One region of the Owenweeksia hongkongensis DSM 17368 genome, then DNA from elsewhere that is predicted to be linked to it. Evidence: riboswitches for the same ligand, from Rfam matches in the RefSeq annotation. Region 1 holds a riboswitch; the other holds the start of a gene.
The links. Region 1 has a riboswitch for S-adenosylmethionine ahead of OWEHO_RS12795 (trans-sulfuration enzyme family protein). Riboswitches for the same ligand answer to the same signal wherever they lie in the genome.

Region 1 (12,018 bases):
GTAGTTTGCGCTTTACCATTAGGTATTTTGGTCTTACTGTTTTCAGTATACTCTGTTGTAGAAGCAGTCGTGATTTCAGCCACATCCTCCTGTCTTATTTCGGCATGAACTTGTTCATTAGCTTCGCTAATTGCAGCAACTTTGCTCGCGGCATCGTTGTTTCTAGCGGTTTTTCTTTCTGAATTAAAATCAGAATATCTACCATCCCCTCTGTAGGCTTCGGTGCTACTTTCGCTTTGAAATACATTAAACCTTGAAAAAGAAGAACTACTGAAAAAACCAATACTAAGTAAAATAAGCACTACGCTTACCATAGCCCCAACACGCATCTGTTTGAAAAACAAAGCGCGCTCAAGTTTTTGCTCAAAGGCTGGCCAATCATTGGTGAAGTTATCTTCACCATGACCTAATTTCTCCTTGAGAAAATCCTCCATATTTTTTTGCTCGTTTCTCACTGATACTTGTCCTTCAACGTTTTTGCCAAAAGTCGCTTGCCCTTAGCCAGCTGGCTTTTTGACGTTCCTTCTGAAATCCCTAACTCACTACCAATTTCTTTGTGAGTGTATCCATCCAAAATATATAAACTCAACACTGTTCGGTATCCTATTGGTAAACTATCCAGTGCATCTATGACTTGCCTTGCCGAAATAGGTTGCTTGCGTTCCAGCTCATAATCAAAAGTTTCACTTTCGCTTAACTTTACGTCATCTATGTTAACCTTAATACCCTTGCGCACCTCTTTTTTAATTGAGGTGATACTGTTATTAATCATAATTCGGGTGATCCAGGTTTCAAGGGAAGAGTCTCCCCTAAACTTGCTGATATTTAGAAATACTTTTATAAACCCATCATGCATAAAATCCCTTGCCTGCTCCATATCATTTGCATACCTCCGGCACACAAACACCATTTTTGATGAAAACAATTCATAAATGCGCTTTTGGGCCACTCTCTTTCCGGCTTTACACGCAGCAATGAGCTCCTGCTCGGAGTTGTCGAGCAAGAATTCTTTGGGTGGCACAAGTGCCCCCAAGTTTTCCAAATGGATGCTATGTTCCGGCTTAGAATTCATTAATAATTTAAAGTGTACCCATTTATATAGACGGGAAATTAATTTAGGGTTGCCCTAAAGTTAAATAAAAAACCCCGGCACAAGTGCCAGGGCTTAGTAAACAACTGTAGTTCAACTACTTTATTCTTCCGTTCTATTAATGTTTGCAGTAATTACATTTACTTCTTGCTGCAATTCTTGTATGCTTTGATTAATACTTTCAATAGATTCCGACCAATTTTCTTTAGGCTGTGCCTCTAGGGTTTCTATCTTTTTTGAAATGCTAGCACTTTTCGATTTCAAATCACCCAATAAACCTTTGGTAGCTTCGGCAGTTGACTCTGATACTTGCTCAAGACTTTTAATATCCTTATCAATTTTTGACTTTTCCTTTTTCAGAATCTTTATTTCAGCCTTTACACCATCTACTGAATATTGCTCTTTCATTTGAGCTAATTCTATCAACTCCTGTTGAGCTTCTACAGTAGCTTCATTAGCTTTACTTTCCTGCTTTAGAACATCTTGTGCTGTTACTGCTGATTTACAAGAGGTAAATGCAAATGTAACGCTAAGCCCCATGCTAAGAATAAAGTACTTTTTCATGTTATCTGGTTTATTTGATTATTAGTGAATCCTTTAAAAATAAGGATTTACCACACATAATGTTCGCTTTAACCTTAAATAAATAAACCACTTCTAAGTTGACAATAGACGACACAAAAAAAGGCAACCCGATTTCTCAGATTGCCTTCCTAAATATTTGAGTTTAACTCTATCTAGTCAATAATTATCCATTGACGCGACTGAACCATTGGCTCTGCTTTTTTAAACTTCACTTCCTGTTTTTCGCCAGTTGTTAAGTTTTGAATCGTCACCACATCATTTCTGCCATGCGTCTTTTCGCTCACCACAGGCTGTGGTTTTGGACGCTCGCGTGGCTGGTCTTCTCTGGTTTCATTTGCACCAGATGACTCCAACTGCTCATGCGATGTTTGAAGATTATCATAATTGGCACGCTTTGGTGCCTGTGCCTGCTGCACTTGAGTATCCTGGCTTGGTAACTGCCCTTTGAAAAGGAAAGAAACAATCTCCTTATTACTCTTATCCACCATAGTTTTGAAAAGCTGGAAAGCCTCAAACTTGTAAATCAAAAGTGGATCTTTTTGCTCATACACTGCACCCTGTACACTTTGGCGCAAGTCGTCCATATCGCGAAGGTGCTCCTTCCAGCTATCATCAATCATGGCCAGAACAATGTTCTTTTCAAAATCGCGAATCAAGTGCTTACCTTCAGTTTTGTAAGCCTTCTCTAGATTGGTTGTCACCTGAATACCTTTGGCTCCATCGGTAAATGGCACCACGATATTCTCAAAATTATTATTTGAATCTTCGTACACATTCTTCACAACCGGATAGGCCATTTTAGCAATGCGTTCGTTTTTATCTGAGTAAGACTTAAGCACCGATTCATATAATTTATGAACCAATTCCTCAGCTTTCATTTTGTCAAAGTCTTCCTTAGAAACCGGAGTTTCCATGGTAAACACGCGGGCTAATTCCAACTGGAATCCTCCAAAGTCTTTCATATCCTGATACTCGGAAACAATGCTCTGTACCGTATCAAAGAACATGTTTGCAATATCCACCTGAAGGCGCTCACCATAAAGTGCGTGACGTCTACGTTTGTAAATAACCTCACGCTGTGAGTTCATCACATCATCATATTCAAGCAAACGCTTACGAATACCGAAGTTGTTTTCCTCTACTTTTTTCTGCGCACGCTCTATGGATTTTGAAACCATAGAGTGCTGAATAACTTCACCTTCCTTAAGACCCATGCGGTCCATCAGTTTGGCCACACGCTCAGAGTTAAACAAGCGCATCAAGTTATCTTCAAGAGACACAAAGAACTGTGAAGAACCCGGATCTCCCTGACGACCCGCACGACCACGCAACTGGCGGTCTACTCTTCGAGAGTCGTGACGCTCAGTACCGATGATGGCCAACCCCCCTGCGGCTTTACTTTCTGGCGTAAGCTTAATATCCGTACCACGACCTGCCATGTTGGTAGCAATAGTTACTGCTCCTGGCTGTCCTGCTCCGGCTACAATTTCTGCTTCCTTTTGGTGCAACTTCGCGTTAAGCACGTTGTGCTGCACTTTACGAAGCTTCAATGCTCGGCTTAGCAACTCAGATATTTCCACGGAAGTGGTACCCACCAAAACCGGGCGGCCTGCATCTACCAAAGTATTGATCTCCTCAATTACAGCATTGTACTTTTCACGCTTTGTTTTGAAAACAAAATCTTGTCTATCATCACGGGCAATCGGTCGGTTGGTAGGAATTACCGTAACCTCCAATTTATAGATGTCAAAAAATTCACCAGCTTCCGTTTCTGCCGTACCGGTCATACCGCTCAGCTTATTGTACATACGGAAGTAGTTTTGCAAAGTAACCGTGGCATAGGTTTGCGTAGCCGCCTCAATCTTCACGTTTTCCTTGGCTTCAATCGCTTGGTGAAGACCATCAGAATATCTACGACCTTCCATAATACGACCGGTCTGCTCATCCACAATTTTCACCTTATTGTCCATAAGCACGTATTCCACATCTTTTTCAAAAAGTGCATACGCCTTTAGCAGCTGGTTCATGGTATGGATGCGCTCACTCTTAACACCAAAGTCGCGCATGATTTCCTCTTTCTTGGCGGCTTTCTCCATGTCTTCCATTTCCTCACCTTCCAGCTGAGCCAGCTCGGTAGAAATATCAGGCATAATAAAGAAGTTGCGCTCGGTACCTTGAGAAATCAGGTCAATACCTTTGTCCGTAAGGTCAATTTGGTTTTGCTTTTCATCAATGGTGAAATACAATTCATCATCAATGATGTGCATATTTTTAGACTGCTCCTGCATGTAGAAGTTTTCAGTCTTCTGCAAAAGTGTCTTCATTCCCTCTTCACTCAAAAACTTGATGAGGGTTTTATTTTTAGGCAAACCTCTATGTGCGCGAAGCAACTTTTTGGCGCCTTCTTCTTTTTCTTTTTTATCGCTACTCGCAATAAGTTGCTTGGCTTCTTTCAGCTCCTTTGCAGCCAATGCTCTCTGCGCTTCCACAAGCTTAGCCACGTGAGGCTTCAGCTCATTAAATTCATGTAAATCTCCTTTTGGGGTTGGCCCCGAAATAATCAATGGCGTACGAGCATCATCAATCAATACAGAATCCACCTCATCCACAATGGCATAATTGTGCTTGCGCTGTACCAAATCTTTTGGACTACGAGACATGTTGTCACGCAAATAGTCAAAACCAAATTCGTTATTGGTACCGTAAGTGATGTCTGCTAAGTATGCTTTTCTACGTTCGTCAGAGTTTGGTTGGTGCTTATCTATACAGTCGATAGACATTCCATGAAACTGGAAAATTGGCGCCATCCACTCAGAATCTCGAATTGCCAGGTAGTTATTTACGGTTACCAAGTGAACCCCTTTCCCCGTAAGGGCATTAAGGTATACCGGCAAGGTTGCCACCAAAGTTTTACCCTCACCCGTGGCCATCTCAGCAATGCTACCCTTGTGAAGTACGCTACCACCAATAAGCTGCACATCGTAATGCACCATGTTCCAACTTACCTCAGCTCCTGCTGCCGTCCACTTGTTTTTCCAAATAGCTTTATCGCCAGACACATCTACCGCATCACTAAATGAAGCCACTTCTTTATCAAAATCAGTAACCGAAACTTCCATGGTTTCGCTTTCACTAAACCTGCGACCTGTTTCTTTTACTACAGCAAAAGCTTCGGGCAACATTTCCAGCAAAAGCTTTTCAGTTTTGTCATACGCAGTTTGCTCCAAAGCGTCAATTTCATTGAAAAACGCTTCTTTGGCTTCTACGCCTTCTTCGGTTTCCAGCTTTTCTTTAAGCTCAGCTATCCTCGAAGTCTCTTCGGTAATGTTATCAGCTATCCTTTTTTTGAACTCTAAAGTCTTTCCACGAAGCTCATCATGAGTAAGGGGTTCGTACGTTGGAAAAATGGCCTTTACCTTATCTACAAAGGGTTGCAGCTCTTTTATATCGCGGCCACTTTTGGAGCCAAATAACTTCTCTATAATATTACCTAACATATCTTCATTTTATCAAGGGGTGGCAAATTTAGCCATATTAATGGCGTATTGAAACACTAAAAATGTGCCTCAGCGAAGCTACTGACTTATTGGCGGAAAAGGGCCGAAAAAAGGATTTGAAAATTCGTGGGTTTTAAGAATTGGAAAAATAGAAGCGTGGATTGATTTCATGCTAAGTCGCAAAGGGCGCAATGCCCCGTTAAACTCTGTGATGGAAAGTAGACACGGATAACGCAGGTCTTACGGATTAGCACTGATTTTGACTTCATATGTTAAGAGTGCGAAAACACTTAAAAAAGGAAGACTCATTTGATTTTTAAAGCCTGATGGATTTAATCTTTATCAACCCTAATTACTTCTCAGGCTGGTTAAACATATATCTTACCCCTACAAAGACACTGAAATTTTTGTAAGTAGTACTCATAGCTGTAGGCTGACTAACTTTCACTGCAGCCGCATCGCCAAGGCCCATTGAATATCCAATATTAAATGAAAACCCATCAAACAGATTAAATCTTAAAGCAGGTATAAAGCTTACAGTCATATTATTTATTCCTTCTGCATTAAACGGCCCATTACCACCAGAAACTCCAGGGTAGCTAAAATACCCCACATCCTTATAGTTTAAAAAATAAAGCACCTCAACACTGGCTTCGAACCATATATAGTACCACGGTTTAAACTGCACACGCACCGGGATATTAAGATAAGAAAGGTACCTTTTGTCATCATAGGAATAACCATCTGCACCACGCCCACCTCTTCGACTGAAGCCAAGACCTGTTCCTACACCCAGCCACTTGAGGGCTCCATAATCATAATGGGCTAAAAAATCGAAACCAAAAGTACTGCCACCCATATCTTCTCCTGCCTTACTATATCCATTATTAGCAGCTTGCTGCGTGGTAAGCAAACTTACCGAATGGGCATTTACTACCACGCCATAAGAGTGATAGGGCTTAAAGCTTTGAGCTGATAAGAAAAGTGACACAAAAGAAAATGTAATAAAAAGTAGCTTTCGAAATAGAGGCATAGTTCTAGTTTAACTGAGTGAGACGAAAATAGAAATTTTTTGGAGGTTCCGTTTATGACCACGAATTGACCACTACCATAAGCTCCCGTATTCAATTATCACGAATATAACACATGAAATGTAGGGTTGAAAGCATAATGCTTTCAAAGTAAAAACTGTCCTCCCCCGGCTTTCAGCCACCCCCTCCAAAGGGGGACACAATGCATATCTCCCGCTGGCGGAAGTGCCCGAAGGGCGAGGGTGCACAATTTCACGCAGCACATTCCTCTTCTAGAAAGAAGGAGGGTTTAAGATGTTTAGATCGAGGAGATGAGGATAATTCAGGTGGATAAACTTAAAGCTCTAAAGTGATTGTTCAATTTTGTTCTTAAACCCCATAAGCCATTCCAAGTCTCTCTTCTCAGTTACCAAATAATCTTTTCGGCTTGATAAGTCCATAATGTCCCCCACTTCTGATCCAACCCATATGGCAACCCTTGAATTAAACGCACTGTTCTCAAAACTAACTTCACAAAAAACCAATCCCATAGCTAGTTTCCGCTGAAAATGCCTTTTCTGTTTAGCTCTATTCATAATTTCCTGCAGCCTTATTTTCTCTTCCATAGAAATACACATTTTTTGAATACCTCTATCCTTTAAGTCATTGAAATGAGTGTAGGCTCCAGCGGTAGTATGCCCCCTTTCTGAAATCTCCAAATACACACAAACCGAATCCAGCCCAATTTGCTTATCCGCTTGAGAGCGGCCCGGCAAACTCATCAAGACAATTATCATCAATGGTAATATCTTCTTTGCAAACATAATTTTCAAATAATTAAAGCCCCTACGAATATAAACATACAAACCTTGTAAAGATTGAGCCCATTTTCGATCGAAATTCATCTTTTTCACCAACTCTTAAAAACCAATTTCAATTTTTTTTCGTCTTTTTTCAAACTTCCTTCATCCCTTATAAAACCTAAAAACACAGCTCATTTTCAAGTCTTTGAAGAGCCCCTCTCAAATCACTTTTTTGCCACCCCGTGTTTGGACGATTAGAATTTTGTTATAAGTTTGACCCCAGTAATCGTTCATTTACAATTTCTTATCCAGAAAGGTGGAGGGTATGGCCCTTTGAAACCTTAGCAACCTGTTCTCGCTTCAAAAAGAGAATAAGGTGCTAACTCCTGCCGCACGCAAGTGTGGAAAGATAAGTTGGACTCATTTTCAAAATATCGCATTGTTGACGTTTTGATCTTCCCCAACATTCTTGTGCAGGAAGATCTAGAACTCCTTTGTTCTTCATCTTCTGTGATAAGTGTTTGTATAATTTTTAATTATTTAAAATTTACACACTTATGGAAGCTATCACAAAAAGCCTTCACTTCTTACAACCTGATCCGCAAACTGGCGCGATCTCAACACCAATCTACCAAACCTCCACTTTTGTGCAGCAGGCACCCGGAGTAAATCAAGGTTTTGATTATTCACGAAGCAACAACCCCACACGCCAGGCGCTGGAAGATTTGGCCGCTCACCTCGAAGGTGGACATTCCGGCTACGCTTTTGCCAGCGGACTAGCAGCCGTAGATGCAGTTATCAAACTGCTTTCGGCCGGTGATGAAATCATTGCGGTTGATGATATTTACGGTGGTTCGTTCCGTTGCTTCACGCACATCTACAAGAAATTTGGCATTAACGTGAAGTACGTTGATACCACTTCCGTGGAAAATGTGGTCGATGCCATTTCGCCAGCCACCAAGCTAGTTTGGCTAGAAACCCCTACCAACCCAACCCTCAAAATTTCTGACATTCAGAAGATTTGCAAAGTGGCTCACGCTAAAGATTGCCTTGTGGTGGTGGATAACACCTTTGCCTCTCCGGTATTGCAGCAGCCTATTAAGCTTGGGGCAGATTTAATCATCCACAGTGCCACCAAATATTTAGGCGGCCATTCTGATCTTATTGCAGGCTTAGTAATTTGTAAAAATCAAGAACTAGGTGAAAAAATCAAGTTCATTCAAAATGCTACAGGTGCTGTGCTCGGGCCGCAAGACAGCTGGTTGGTAATCCGCGGAATTGAAACCTTACACTTACGTGTAAATGCGCAAGCAGATTCAGCCTATGAAATCGCACATTGGCTACAAGCTCACCCACAAGTAGATTTGGTGTATTACCCGGGTCTGGAAAACCATCCCAATCATGATATCGCTAAAGAGCAACAATCCAAGTTTGGCAGTATCATTTCGTTTTCACTAAAAGAAGACAAAGAAGAATTGGCAGTTGATGTGGTTCAAAAAACCAAACTCTTCAAACTGGCCGAAAGTCTTGGCGGAATAAAAAGTCTGCTTTGTGTCCCCGCCTTGATGACTCATAAATCAACCCCGCGCGAAACCCGCCTAAATGCCGGAATCAAAGATTCACTGATTCGCCTTTCGGTAGGAACCGAAGCCACGCAGGATTTGATCTACGATTTGGACCAGGCTTTGGCGGCCACTTTTAAATCTAAAATTAAACAAACTGAAGAAGAATTAGCGGTATGAGCAACAAGATAAACATTGGCCTTTTTGGCCTCGGCTGTGTAGGAAGAGGAGTGTATAGCAACATTCAAAAATTCTATTCCGATCAGATTAACATAAAGAAGATTTGCATCAAGCACCCTGGAAAACACACGGACATTAACTCCGAACTTCTGACCACCGATGCTTCGGAGGTTTTAGAAGATTCATCAATAGACCTTGTGATTGAGCTGATTGACAATGGCGCGGAAGCTACAGCGCTCATTGCTCAATCTCTCCGCTCGGGCAAAGATGTGATTAGCGCCAACAAGGCAGCAATCGCCAACAGTCTTCGCTTTTTTATCGACCTTCAAAATCAAACAGGAAAAACGCTTTTGTATGAAGGGGCAGTGGCAGGGGCTGTTCCCGTGATTCGTCTTTTGGAAAGTCATTATGCCAATGAAAAAATCACTGGCCTGGAAGGAATTGTAAATGGCTCTACCAATTATTTGCTAAGCAAACTTCGGCTGGACAAATTGACTTTTGATGATGCTTTAGCACAAGCTCAGAGCAATGGTTTTGCGGAAAGCGACCCATCACTCGACATTGATGGTTGGGATGCAGGATACAAATTGATCATCCTTGCGGCTCATGCTTTTGGCGACACTCTTTCTATTGAAGAAGTTCAGCGCACCACATTTTCAGAGTTTTTGGAGCAAGCACCTGACTTATCAAAACCGTGGAAGTGCATTGCCAAAGTGAATAACGAAGGCGAGAATTTGGAGCTTTCGATTGATTTTAAGGAAGAGCCCATCGCATCACAATTTACATCTGTTGAATATGAATTGAACGCCATCAAAGTACATTCAGCTATAGCTGGAACCAACATGCTATATGGAAGTGGGGCTGGTGCCAATGCTACAGCATCAGCTGTTCTTAGCGATTTATTTCAGTGGAAAAAAGGATTCCGATATGACTATTCTAAATTTTATCAGAGAAAGGAGTATTTGAAGAAACTGCAGGGAATCCCAGCTTAATCAGTTGATTTAGCCTTCCACTACCCCGCCCCGAATCCTTTCGGGGCACCCCTTCTTTCTAGAAGTGGAATGAAAAAGGAGCGCCCCATTTCGAATGATTTCGGAATGGGGCGCTTAAATATTTGTGCAGCACTATTTAGTACTCATCCTCATTCCAGAGGTAATCCTCATCGGTAGGATAATCAGGCCATATATCTTGAATAACTTCATAGATTTCCTCTTCCTCTTCTTCCATCGACTGTAGATTTTCCACTACCTCCAAAGGAGCACCGGTTCGGATAGAATAATCAATAAGCTCATCCTTAGTTGCAGGCCAAGGTGCATCACTCAAATAACTTGCTAATTCTAGTGTCCAGTACATATCTAATCTCCGTTATTATTTTTTGCAAAATTAATTTTTTCAAGCACTTTTACAAGCATTTCCTATTTATTTGAAATTTATTATCAACCCCTTGTTTTCCAAGGTGTTTCCACACCTCCATGCTTGTGGGTGTAAAAGCGTGCTAAGGTGAACAGGTAGTCGCTCAATCTGTTCAAATATTTTATGATTTTTTCGTCAACCTCCGCTACCTGGGCCAAAGCTACAGCCCTACGCTCGGCTCTTCTACACACACATCTAGCCACATGGCAATGAGATGCAGCCAAATCGCCACCTGGCAAAATGAAGTTTTTCAAATCGGGCAAATCCTCATTCATCTTATCCATTTCGGTTTCCAAAAGTTCGATGTCTGAAACCTCAACTTCCGGCAATTTCATTTTACTCCCCGGTGCAGAGGCTAGCTCAGAACCTACGGTAAATAGTATATTCTGAATGCTTACCAAAGTTTCTTCGGCTTGTCTGTCTTTAGCAGAATCACGAATCACTCCTATAACAGAGTTCAGTTCATCTACCGTTCCATAAGCTTCAATGCGCGTATCAGTTTTGCTTACGCGAACACCTCCTATCAGTGAGGTTTCGCCTTTGTCGCCTTTTTTGGTATATATTTTCATTCTACTCAATTTCTGGTTGGGTTGCCAAATATGAGTAAAATAGGAATAATGCAGAACGATTGAAAGACTGAAAAAAGATAGAGCTATTAGCGAAGCATCTAATTAAGTTGATAAGCCATACTCAAGCCAAATCCATAAAAAGGATTCAAAGATTTTGTTTTTTCAAACATCTCAATGCCATCTTGCTCTGAGTATGTGTATTGTTTGAATAGTGCCTCTTCCTTCCTTAACACATTTAAAAAAGAAATACCTCCTTTTACATTTACGGCTATCCGGAATTTTTGCTCGCGGCCAAGTGCCACACCAATGGAAGGATTAAGATTGAGCAGCAATAAAAAATCACGAGAGGAAGTAAGCCTTCCATCATTATTTGGTTGATAAGAAGCATTACCCTCGAACTTCACCTCACCCTTTTTTCCTACCAAAAAGTAGTTTGTAAGCTCTGTTCCTATTGAATAAAAGAAAACTTTACCGGGCTTTTTGAAATATTTGGATACACCCAAGGGTATTATCAAGTAATTAAAACTATACCTATAGTCTCGAGGTTGCCCGCCAGTAAGAGCATAACCTAAAGGAATAGAAAAAACAGTTCCTGGATCTGTTACTTCAAACTTGGTTTCAGAATAACCTAGGCCCACGCTGTACACAAGAGTCGATTTTCTTTTTCTTGGATCACCAATTTCGTAATGAAATCGTGCAACAAAAGAAGGCATTGTCGAAAACTGATAGTGCTCCACCTCATTGTCCTCTGCACCATCAGCATAGGTTGCGCGTAAATCATCATTTGGTACAGCCTTATAGTTTAGATAAAAATCCGCTGTGTGCAATGTATTTCCACCCTCCAAGGACAGATAGTAATTCTTCTGAGCAAACAGATTATTTGCGACAATAAAGCCTAAAAGAAAAAGACCAAATCTCATGTATTGAAAGGTTAGTTAAGAGTCATAAATACGAGAAGAACTTCACCTTGAAATAACAAAAAAAAATATTTGTTATTGCCCTTTTTAATATTCATCGTAATATTGCAATGAGTAATTTATTTAAAAATGGGAGTCACAAGAACAGATCTTTTTACACAAGAGCAAAACCAATTGGCTGACCTAGCTAAAGTGCTTGGCCACCCCGCTCGTATCGCTATTTTGGAGTTTTTGCTAAAGGCAAAATCCTGTATAAACAATGATTTGGTAGAAGAGACTGGCTTGGCGCAAGCTACCATCTCGCAACATCTACAAGAGTTGAAAAAAGCAGGATTGATTCAAGGAACTATTGATGGCACCCGAATGTGCTATTGTATAGAACCATCCAATTG
Region 2 (12,018 bases), 650 kb from region 1:
TAAAACCCCACCTTCATGTCAAGCTTCATATTACTTGGATACCCTTGCTTCAGGAGGAAACGCCTTGTTTATATATAACAATTCTACACCCGGGGCTAACGACCCAAATTACAATGTGACCTACAACTGGTATTTTGGAGATGGAGATTCTTCAAACTTACCTTATCCAACACATACATATTCAAGTCCGGGCTTGTATAGTGTGTGTCTTAGTGTGCACGTAGTGGATACAAATTATATAGGATGTTACTCTTACTATTGTGATACAATAGGGATAGACAGTCTTGGAAACGTGATTTACAAAAACTCAGGGTTTACTTTAAATGTTCTTGATCCAAGTGCAACGGTAGGACAAAAAGAGTATGAGGTGCTGGATGTAAAAGTATACCCTAATCCTGCTTCTAACTTTGTGAATGTGGAAGGGCTAAAAGAGGGAGCTGAGTGGAGCCTTTATAATATCCAAGGAGCGCAAGTTGCAAATGGATATCTGAAGTCGGGTGATTCAAAAATAGACTTTGGCAATAAGCAATCAGGCTTGTACGTGCTCACATTAAAAAGTAGAAACACTGTAAAGAGTGTTAAGCTTAGCATCAACTAACGATTAGGGAATATATCGTTTTGAGTGGCCGGTCCTGTTTTGGGGTCGGCCATTTTTTTATTCAAAAAAAGCCGCCCCAGTTTCCCGGAGCGGCTCAAATATTAAATCTTAAACTTTAGATTTTTACTTAAAGGGAAAACGCTTTTTTCACCTGGTCAACATAGTCTAATTTCTCCCAGGTAAATAGCTCTACTTCCATATTTACAGCTTCACCATTGCTTCCTGTAAAGGTCTTTTGTACCGTTTTGTTTTCACGGCCCATATGTCCATAAGCTGCAGTTTCGGAGTACATCGGATTTCGCAATTTTAAGCGTTGCTCAATAATTCCTGGGCGCATGTCAAAGATTTCGCTCACCTTTTTAGCAATCTCGCCATCTGTCATATTTACTTTAGAGGTGCCGTATGTATCTACAAAAATACCCATCGGCTCTACTACTCCAATGGCATAAGATACCTGAACCAAAATCTGATCAGCTACACCTGCTGCAATCATGTTTTTAGCAATATGACGAGTAGCGTAAGCCGCAGAGCGGTCTACCTTACTAGGATCTTTTCCTGAAAAAGCACCACCACCGTGAGCTCCTTTGCCACCGTAAGTGTCTACAATAATTTTACGACCAGTAAGACCAGCGTCACCATGAGGGCCACCAATTACAAACTTACCAGTTGGGTTGATGTGATATTTGATATCATTAGTAAATAGCTTTTGAAGCTCTGGCTTCAATTGTGCTATTACACGAGGAATTAAGATTCCAACAATGTCTTTTTTGATTTTGGCCAACATGGTAGGTTCGTCAGCAAAATCATCATGCTGAGTAGAAACTACAATATCAGTAATGCGCTGAGGGATATTATCATCAGAGTACTCAATGGTAACCTGAGATTTTGCATCAGGACGCAGGTAAGTGATGTCGGTGCTTTCTCTACGCATGGCTGCCAATTCCTGAAGCATTTTGTGGCTTAGGTCAAGCGCCAATGGCATGTAGTTTTCAGTTTCGTTGGTAGCATAGCCAAACATCATTCCTTGATCACCGGCTCCTTGCTCTTCAGGTGTTCCGCGGTCTACTCCTTGGTTGATATCTGGTGATTGCTCATGCAGTGCAGAAAGTACACCACAGCTATCTGCTGAAAACATATAAGCACCTTTGGTGTACCCGATTTTACGAATTACATCGCGAGCCACAGTTTGAACGTCAACGTATGCTTTAGACTTTATTTCGCCAGCAAGTACTACTTGGCCAGTAGTTACTAATGTCTCACAAGCTACTTTAGAATCTTTGTCAAAAGCCAAAAAATTATCAATGATGGCATCCGAAATTTGATCGGAAATTTTGTCTGGATGTCCTTCAGAAACAGATTCTGAGGTAAATAAATACGCCATTATAAATCTTTAAATATTAAAATCTCTTGAGGCGCGAAAAGGAGGGGATTATGCTAAAAGCACTGTTTTTAGCATTTTTTTATGTGGTTGCAATCAGCCCAAATCTTTCCACGCGAGCGGCAAATGTATAATAATTATTGAATTGGAAATATTGAAGGAAAGGTGGATCACATATTTTTTTGAGTGGCTACTGTTTGGCTTACAATAATCTAGCAAGTGAGGTAGGATTTATCCTAACATTCTTTAACTATCCTTGGTGGGGACAGCGTAAAGTCTATATATTAGGTACATAAAACTAAAGAGAAAACAATTATGAGTAAGGGATATGATTTGTTTGATGATGTTTGTGGTTTTGTTGGCAAGGCTGCATTGTACACAAAGCATCCAAAGGGATTGGTAGATCAAATAATGGCATGTAATAGTATCTATAAATTTACCTTCCCGCTAAGGAGGGATAATGGAACCTATGAGGTGATTGAAGGTTTTAGAGTTCAACATTCGCATCATAAGTCACCGGTAAAAGGTGGTATACGCTATAGTATACATGTAGAAGAAAGTGAAGTAAAAGGTTTAGCCGCACTCATGAGTTATAAGTGTGCACTTGTTGAAGTTCCGTTTGGCGGGGCCAAAGGAGGCGTGAAAATTGACAGAAGACGTTACAGTGTAAATGAACTGGAACGCATTACCAGAAGGTATACAGCGGAGCTAATTAAGAAAAATTTTATTGGACCAGCCATAGATGTGCCAGCACCCGATTATGGAACAGGAGCTAGAGAAATGGCTTGGATTGCAGATACGTATTCTGCATTTACTCCGGAGTCTATTAATGCTTTGGGTTGTGTTACCGGAAAACCACTATCACAATCAGGAATAGAAGGACGAACAGAAGCCACAGGTAAAGGAGTTTGTCTGGGCTTGAGGGAAGCCTGCGATAGGTTAGAGGATATGAAAAAATTAGGACTGGAACGGGGCCTGGCAGGCAAAAAAGTAATAGTACAAGGTTTGGGTAATGTGGGATTTTATGCAGCCAAATTTTTACAAGAAGAGGGGGCTATCATCATAGGTGTAGCGGAATATAATGGAGGCACCTACAATGAAGAAGGACTGGATATTCATGCCTTGCAAATGCACCGCATTGAAAATGGATCCTTGAAAGATTTTCCTGGAGCTAAAAATATTGAAAATTCCATTTCTATGCTCGAGATGGAATGTGACATTCTTGTACCTGCAGCTCTGGAAAACCAAATTACAGAAGAAAATGCATCACGCATAAAGGCCAAAATAATTGGAGAAGCAGCCAATGGCCCTATAAGCCGCGCAGCGGAAAAAATGCTAGTGGAAGCAGGAAAGTTTATCATTCCGGACATTTATCTGAATGCTGGTGGGGTTACCGTTTCTTACTTTGAGTGGCTAAAAAATTTGAGTCGCGTAAGTTTTGGAAAAATAGACAAGCGCTATGATATGCTGGACAACCTTAGAATAGTGGAAGCAATTGAAAAAGCCAGTGGTGTGGAACTAAGTGATGATGTAAAGCGTACAATTGTAAAAGGTGCCAGCGAAGAGGACTTGGTAATGAGCGGTCTTGAAGATACTATGGTAAATTCTTATGAAGGCTTGAGAAGAACGCAAATTGACTATGATGTACCAGATATGCGCACCGCAGCTTTTGTTAACTCATTAAATAAAATAGCTATCAGCTATATGGACTTGGGAATTTTCCCATAATTGAATTACAGTATTTTTTCAAAAGGCTACCATGATAGGTAGCCTTTTGCTTTTGGGGTATACCCTAAAACTTATGATACCTATCATGCGCTGCTCTTTCCAAATTCTCTCTATGACTTGGATGAGCAATGTCTATAAGTAGCTTGGCACGCTCTTTTAAGTTTTTACCATACAGATTTACAATACCATATTCGGTAGCGATGTAATGTACGTGTGCACGAGTGGTAACTACCCCAGCTCCAGGTTTTAATATAGAGGCTATCTTTGATTCACCACGCGAAGTAATAGAAGGCAATGCTATTATTGGTTTTCCACCTTGTGACAACGAAGAACCTCGTACAAAATCCATTTGACCACCAACCCCAGAATACATCATTGTTCCAATAGAATCAGCACTTACCTGGCCGGTGATATCTACTTCAATAGCACTATTTATGGTTGTCATTTTAGGAAGCTTCCTAATTACCTTGGTGTCATTCACATATTGAATATCAAGCATCCGAACCATCGGGTTATCATCTACAAAATCATAAAGTTTACGACTACCAACAAGAAAGCCCGAAACAAGAGTGCCGGGGTGGATGGTTTTTTGAGAGTTGTTTATAACACCACTTTCCACAAGCGGGATTACTCCGTCCGAAAACATTTCGGTGTGAATACCAAGATTTTTGTGATTACCTAAGCAGCTCAATACAGCATCGGGTATGGAGCCAATACCCATTTGTAAAGTAGCCCCATCCTCGATTATATCAGCAATATGTTCCCCTATTTTTTTCTCTACTTCCGTTAAAGGCGCAGGCGCATGCTCAGGAAGTTCTGTCTCCATCACCACATATTCATCAATATCACCAATGTGAATAAATCCATCGCCATGGGTTCTGGGCATTCTTGGATTAACCTGAGCAATCACTAAACTTGATTTTTCAACTGCAGAACGCGTTGCATCCACTGAAACACCAAGGCTGCAAAAACCTTTGGCATCAGGTGGAGAGACCTGTATCAAAGCCACATCCAAGGGGATGATACCACTTCTAAACATAATAGGAACTTCGCTTAAAAAGCAAGGGATGAAATTTACTCGTCCGGCATTTACTGCTTTTCGACAATTTGCTCCAATAAACAAAGCGTTTACAGTAAAGGTGTCCTGATATTGCTCTTCAGTATACGGAGCAGGTCCTTCTGTATGAAGTTGATAAATGGTGATATCAGATAACTCACCAGCTCTTTGGACCAATGCTTCTACTAAGGGCTTGGGGGCAGCTGCTGCGGTGTGTATAAAAATGTGTTGTCCTGACTTTATTTTGGAAACGGCTTCAAGGGCTGTATTATGTTTCATGATGCTTAATTTAAGGCAAACTTATAGAGCTTTACTAAGGTGAAAAATGAGATTTGACAGCTTTAGAATATTGAAAGGTAATATTATAGATACACGTTGTTTTGTCCAGACCATACCAACCGAAAGAAGCAAAAATTAAAGTTTGGTTTTTAAAAAGCTGTCAGCTACATTTGTCACTGACTTATCCAGAAAGACTGAGGGAATGGGCCCTATGACGTCTTAGCAACCCGGACTGGCCGGGTGCTAATTCCTACTCCAATAAAGATCGCAAGGTCTGGAGATAGATAAAGTGAGTTCGTAAAACAATCCTTTATAAATACATCTGGTAAGTCATAGCTTAAAAGATTAAACTATGACAAAATCACTATTGGCCGATGAGGCCAAAAAACGAATTCTTGTGTTGGATGGTGCTATGGGTACTATGATACAAGGCTATAAACTTACTGAGGCTGATTATCGCGGTGAGCGATTTAAAGATTATCCAAGTGACCTCAAGGGAAACAATGACCTTCTATCCCTTACGCAACCTGATATTATAAAAGCTATCCACGCCAAGTACTTTGAGGCGGGTGCAGATCTTATTGAGACAAATACTTTCAATAGTACGCGCATTTCAATGGCTGATTATGACATGGAGGATTTGGTGCCTGAAATCAACTTAAAGGCTGCTCAAATTGCTCGTGAAGTAGCAGATGAATTTACCGCAAAGGAACCTCACAAACCGCGTTTTGTAATAGGTTCTATGGGGCCAACTAATAAGACGGCAAGCCTTTCTCCGGACGTCAATAATCCTGGCTATAGAGCTATCGATTACGATACATTAGTAAGAGATTACAAAGAACAAGCCCTTGCTTTGATAGAAGGCGGGGTGGATGCTTTGATGGTGGAAACGGTGTTTGACACGCTCAATGCGAAAGCTGCTTTGTACGGCATTATGGAGCTATATGATGAGATTGGAAAAGAATTACCCATCATGGTTTCGGGAACTATAACTGATGCCAGTGGAAGAACTCTTTCGGGACAAACTACTGAGGCTTTTCTTATTAGTATCGAGCATGCGCCTTTGCTTTCTGTTGGTCTCAACTGTGCCTTAGGAGCGGATCAACTGCGACCTTATTTGCAAATACTTTCTAGAGAATCCCCATTTATGGTGAGCGCACACCCCAATGCTGGTTTGCCCAATGCTTTTGGTGAGTATGATGAAACTCCAGAAAAAATGGCGGCTCAGATAAAAGAGTATCTCGACATGGGATTGATCAATATTATTGGTGGGTGCTGTGGTACGGGGCCGGAGCATATAAGTGCGATTGCGAAGTTGGCTGGCGAGTATGAACCAAGGAGTGTTAAGAGCATTCAGTCGACAGTCGATAGTCCACAGGAAATTGATAGATAGGTATGGGATTTAAGTTTGAAAAATTAATAGCATGGCAAAAGGCATTGGGTTTAAGTGCGGATATCCATGAACTTACCTTGAATTTTCCACAGGATGAGAAATACATTTTAACTTCTCAAATCAAGAGGGCCGCAGATTCTATTAATCTAAATATTGCAGAAGGTTCTACAGGACAAACTAATAAGCAGTTTTCTGTATTTCTTGGTTATGCAATTCGTTCAGGAATCGAGGTAATAGCGTGTTTACATACAGCGAAAAAACGAGGTTTGATAGACTTAGAAAACTTTAATAAGAACTACGATAGGACCGAGGAAGTAATCAAAATCACCCAAGGACTAAGAAATTCTCTACGAAACGGTGACCAATCTGTAGACTAATGACTATGGACTGTTAACTAAACAAAACGCAATGAAACTATCAGGATTAGAACCATTAATAACTACCGCTCAATCCAATTTTATAAATATTGGAGAGCGGACAAATGTTACGGGATCGCGCAAATTTTTGCGATTGATCAAAGAAGAAAAATATGATGAAGCACTTGATGTAGCTCGTGATCAAGTAGAGGGCGGGGCTCAGGTGATTGACATTAATATGGATGAGGGTATGCTTGATGGAAAGTATGCTATGACTAAGTTTTTGCACCTTATTGCTGCCGAGCCGGATATTTCGAGGGTACCTGTAATGATTGATTCTTCAAAATGGGAAATCATAGAAGCGGGGCTGAAATGTGTGCAGGGAAAAGCGATTGTAAACTCAATAAGCCTTAAAGGTGGAGAGGCTGAATTTTTAGCACAAGCGAAAAAAGTAAGGCGCTATGGGGCGGCCGTAATTGTAATGGCTTTTGATGAAGACGGTCAGGCTGATACTTATCAGCGTAGAATTGAAATTTGTGAACGTTCATATAAGTTACTTGTAGAAAAAGTAAACTTCCCTAAGGAGGATATAATTTTTGATCCAAACATATTTCCCGTGGCAACGGGTATTGAGGAGCACCGCAGAAATGCGCTTGACTTTTTTGAAGCTACAAAATGGATTAAGGAAAACTTGCCTGGAGCCAAAGTGAGCGGAGGGGTGAGCAATGTATCGTTTAGCTTTCGCGGAAATCAATCGGTGAGAGAGGCCATGCATGCTGCGTTTTTGTATCACGCTGTACAAAACGGCATGGACATGGGGATTGTAAACCCAAGTTTGCTGGAAGTGTATGAAGAAGTGCCCAAAGACCTAATGGAAAGGGTAGAGGATGTGCTGCTTGACAGAAGGGATGACGCCACGGAAAGACTGTTGGACTTTGCTGAAAACTTTGTAGGTGAAACTAAAACCCGTGAAAAGGATTTGGCTTGGCGCGAAGAATCGGTCGGTAAACGGATAGAGCATGCCTTGGTAAAAGGGATTGTGGATTTTATTGAGGTAGATTCGGAAGAGGCACGTAAAAAATTTGCTACACCACTGGAGGTGATAGAAGGCCCACTGATGGATGGAATGAATGTGGTGGGTGATTTGTTTGGCTCTGGTAAAATGTTTTTGCCTCAAGTGGTAAAATCCGCTAGAGTGATGAAAAAAGCTGTGGCTTATTTGCAGCCATATTTAGAAGCTGAAAAAGCCAAGAATAAGGATACAAGTAAAAAAGGGAAAATTCTATTGGCTACCGTAAAAGGTGATGTACATGATATTGGGAAAAATATAGTGGGAGTGGTGCTGGCGTGCAACAACTTTGACATTGTGGATCTTGGTGTAATGGTGCCACTTGAGAAAATTTTGGAGAAAGCCCTTGAAGAAGATGTGGATGCAATTGGCCTGAGTGGATTGATTACCCCATCGCTTGATGAAATGATTTACGTGGCTCAGGAAATGGAGCGTAAGAAGATGACCATGCCGCTGATGATAGGTGGGGCAACAACATCTCGAGCGCACACAGCTGTTAAAATATTCCCGGAATATTCAGGAATCGCGGTTCACGTGAATGACGCCAGCCGCAGTGTTCCCGTGGCGCAAACTTTATCAAATAAAGCTTCCCATTCAGATTTTAAAAAGAAGCTTGCTGAGGAATATACTAAGCTTCGTGACGGATATTTGAGTAGGAGTAGTGCCAAAGAATACTTGTCATTAGAGGATGCTCGGGCAAATAAACTTCAAGTGAATTTCAGCGAGGAAGTTATTAAAAAGCCAAACTTTTTAGGTGTCAAGGTTCTTGAAGATCTGGACCTTGCAGAGATAAGAAAGTTTATGGATTGGACTCCCTTTTTTATCACTTGGGAATTGCATGGAAAGTTTCCAATGATACTGGAGGATGAGGTGGTTGGGGATGCTGCCACCAGTGTATACAATGATGCTCAGGCCATGCTTGATGATATTATTGAAAACAAAAAGCTTTCTGCCAAAGCAGTTTTTGGAATTTGGGAAGCCAATTCTGTGGAAGATGATATTGAATTGAGCATAGGAGGTGAAGACTTGGCAACATTCCGTACACTTCGCCAGCAAACCAAGAAAGCTGCTGCTGCATCTAACATAGCATTGAGCGATTTTGTGGCGCCCAAGGAAACAGGCCTTACAGATTACGTGGGGTGTTTTGCGGTAACCGCTGGTTTAGGGATAGAAAAAATGCTTGAAGAGTATTTAAAAGATCAGGATGATTATAAATCAATAATGGTAAAATCTCTGGCAGACCGATTGGCGGAAGCCACGGCAGAATGGCTTCATTATAAGGTGAGAACAGAATATTGGGGCTATGCATCTGGTGAGCAATTAGAAAATGATGAATTGATAAAAGAAAAATATCAAGGCATTCGTCCGGCACCAGGCTACCCCGCTTGTCCGGATCACTTGGAAAAGAACACCATTTTTGATTTGCTTCAAGCCGATCGAATCGGAATGACATTGACCGACTCTTTGGCCATGTATCCTGCTTCATCTGTATCTGGTTACTATTTCGCACACCCGGATTCCAAATATTTTGGACTTGGAAAAATCACAAAAGACCAAGTTGAAGATTACGCTGAGCGTAAGAATATTTCTTTAGCTGAAGCTGAAAAATGGCTGCGACCAAACCTTAACTATTAACATACACGCTTACAATACATGAAAGTAATTGATCATATAAACAACGCTAAGGAAACTATCTTTTCATTTGAGATTTTGCCTCCCCTTAAGGGACAAAACATTGGGGAAATTTATCAAACCATTGATTCATTGATGGAGTATAAACCCCCATTTGTGAATGTGACCTATCACCGAGAAGAGGTGGTTTATAAACAAATGCCAGGTGGTTTGTTGGAGCAAAAAGTCATCAAGAAAAGACCGGGTACTGTTGGGATTTGTGCCGCCATCCAAAATAAGTACAAGATAGATGCGGTACCCCATATCCTCTGCGGAGGGTTTAATCGTGAGGATACTGAAAACGCTTTGATAGATCTCAACTTTTTGGGAATAGAGAATGTGCTTGCCTTGCGTGGAGACTGTATAAAAGGAGAGACCTATTTTAAGGCAGAAAAGGATGGCCACGCCTTTGCGGCAGATTTGGTGAAGCAGATTTATGAAATGAATGAAGGCGTTTATTTAGACGAAGAACTTCAAAATAGAACACCCAGTAATTTTTGTGTAGGAGTGGCAGGTTACCCTGAAAAGCATTTTGAGGCGCCAAGTTTAAATAATGATATAGCCCACATGAAGGCTAAGATTGATGCCGGAGCTGAATATATTACTACGCAATTGTTTTTTGATAATGAAAAGTACTTTAAGTACGTGGAAAAGTGTAGAGCTGCAGGTATTACGGTTCCAATTATTCCGGGTATTAAACCGATAGCCACTAAAAAGCACCTTAGTATTTTACCTCATTTTTTCCATGTTGATCTTCCTGATGATTTAGTGACTGCTGTAGAAGCCTGCAAAGACAATAAGGAAGTTCGTCAGGTAGGAATAGAATGGGCCATCAATCAATGCAAAGAATTGAAAAAGGCAGGAGTGCCGGTTTTACATTTTTACTCTATGGGAAAGGTGGATAATATCCAAAGTATAGCCAGAGAAGTGTTTTAGTCAACCAACTAAATTCTAACAAAAATAAAAGCCCGATCTACAATTGTAGATCGGGCTTTCTCATGTTCTAAAATATCTTACTTAGAAAATGTTTAATAAATCTGGTGATAAAAACCAATCTAAGTTTAGAGTTCCACCACTCTCTGCCCATGATTGAAACTGAGGGTAGGCCACTAAAACATCAACTTTTTCTAATGGATGCTGGAAGGTGTTGTAGCTGGTAATCTCTACAGCCCATGGAAGGCCTGAGGCTGTATTATAGGTTCCATTTATGTCATCTCCAGTGTTGAACAATTGATTATCAGCAGCAGCTGTTCCAGAGAATCCATCCAGATGTATTTCTTTTCCGCGTTCTTGAGTTCTAAAGATGTAGAAGTCAGGAATAATGTTGGTACCCGTACCACTTGCAAAAGTTATTGTGAAGGTAAATACATCAGGGGTAGCGTCAGCGCCAGTGCCAGTATTAGTGTAATACGTGCTTTGGGCTTGAAGTACCCCATCAAATACAATGATACCGTTAATATTGCTTGGATCTTGAGTAGCTCCAGTTATACTGCTTATAATAGAGCTTTGAATTGCATTTTTTGATGCAGCATCAACCAAGTTGATAGCTAGGCCATTGTTTAGTCCAGCACCAGCCGCTTGCAGTGTAATGTTAAATGTGGCGTCCACAAGCTCATTATTTCCGTTAAGCGTATAATCTACTTTTGAGTCAATTACCATATCGTTAAAATCAAAGTCGCCCTGATATGGCCAAGAGTCTTCAAAAGCAATTTTTTGCGTACCAGCTGTAGGGTAGCTACCTGTAAATGCTTTGTTTGGGTCATTTGGAAATTCATCCTGACTATCTTCCACTCCATCATTATCTGCATCAATCACTGCCGATTTTGTCTCAGCCGTTACATTATCAAACCATGTTTTGTTAGACCCATATAGAAGTATACTTGCCTTTGTTGCATTAGAAGGTATAGCATTAGCTATGGAGATACTGTTAAACCCACTATTTAGATAAGAGCCTGTATAGTTTATGTAATATCCATTTGAATCATAAAAGAATACAAAGACTAAAGCACTACTAGAGCTACTAGCGTAACAATCAGTTGTTACAACAAGTGAATCTCCTGCTGGAACATTAAAAGTTTGCTCTATATAAGAGCTTTTTTTGTTTTTAACCTTCCAAACTTTACTTCCACTTTCAGTGCTCCAAGTATAGTTTTCATCAAACTTATACCATCCACCAACACTATTAGATGATGAAAAGCTATTACTGCTGAAGTCACCATTTATAAGCAAGTTAGTCGCTGCGCTTTTCTTTAAAGAAGATTTACGCTGATTGGCTGGTGTAGCATTTACTAACATTCCCTCAATATCAGTTGCAGGGTCTGTATGTAGTTTGAAATTCACATTTCCCGCTCCTTCAATTTGAAATTTGTCACCAGTGCTTGGAGCAAATAAAAAGTATGTTCCTTCAGTTTGAGGAAGGTTCAAATAAAAGGAGCACTTGTTTCCTTGAATAACAGTAGTTTCTAGAACATTATTGAGTTCATCAATAA

Region 2: linked by a shared signal. The riboswitch ahead of OWEHO_RS15590 (homocysteine S-methyltransferase family protein) and the one ahead of OWEHO_RS12795 (trans-sulfuration enzyme family protein) in region 1 are both predicted to bind S-adenosylmethionine.

The regions. Positions count from the first base shown of each region.
Region 1 is NC_016599.1:2,880,088-2,892,105, reverse strand. Features, by position in the region: gene OWEHO_RS12825 (hypothetical protein) at 1-434, opposite strand, end outside; gene OWEHO_RS12820 (RNA polymerase sigma factor) at 452-1,072, opposite strand; gene OWEHO_RS12815 (hypothetical protein) at 1,193-1,654, opposite strand; gene secA (preprotein translocase subunit SecA) at 1,828-5,172, opposite strand; gene OWEHO_RS12805 (hypothetical protein) at 5,525-6,205, opposite strand; gene OWEHO_RS12800 (hypothetical protein) at 6,548-7,006, opposite strand; SAM riboswitch class I at 7,287-7,401, shown strand; gene OWEHO_RS12795 (trans-sulfuration enzyme family protein) at 7,543-8,727, shown strand; gene OWEHO_RS12790 (homoserine dehydrogenase) at 8,724-9,719, shown strand; gene OWEHO_RS12785 (DUF2795 domain-containing protein) at 9,856-10,080, opposite strand; gene OWEHO_RS12780 (cob(I)yrinic acid a,c-diamide adenosyltransferase) at 10,164-10,709, opposite strand; gene OWEHO_RS12775 (hypothetical protein) at 10,808-11,629, opposite strand; gene OWEHO_RS12770 (ArsR/SmtB family transcription factor) at 11,756-12,018, shown strand, end outside.
Region 2 is NC_016599.1:3,527,892-3,539,909, forward strand. Features, by position in the region: gene OWEHO_RS15570 (PKD domain-containing protein) at 1-598, shown strand, start outside; gene metK (methionine adenosyltransferase) at 726-1,979, opposite strand; gene OWEHO_RS15580 (Glu/Leu/Phe/Val family dehydrogenase) at 2,292-3,704, shown strand; gene OWEHO_RS15585 (acetyl-CoA hydrolase/transferase family protein) at 3,769-5,040, opposite strand; SAM riboswitch class I at 5,219-5,331, shown strand; gene OWEHO_RS15590 (homocysteine S-methyltransferase family protein) at 5,393-6,433, shown strand; gene OWEHO_RS15595 (four helix bundle protein) at 6,436-6,810, shown strand; gene metH (methionine synthase) at 6,842-9,493, shown strand; gene metF (methylenetetrahydrofolate reductase [NAD(P)H]) at 9,512-10,465, shown strand; gene OWEHO_RS15610 (LruC domain-containing protein) at 10,547-12,018, opposite strand, start outside.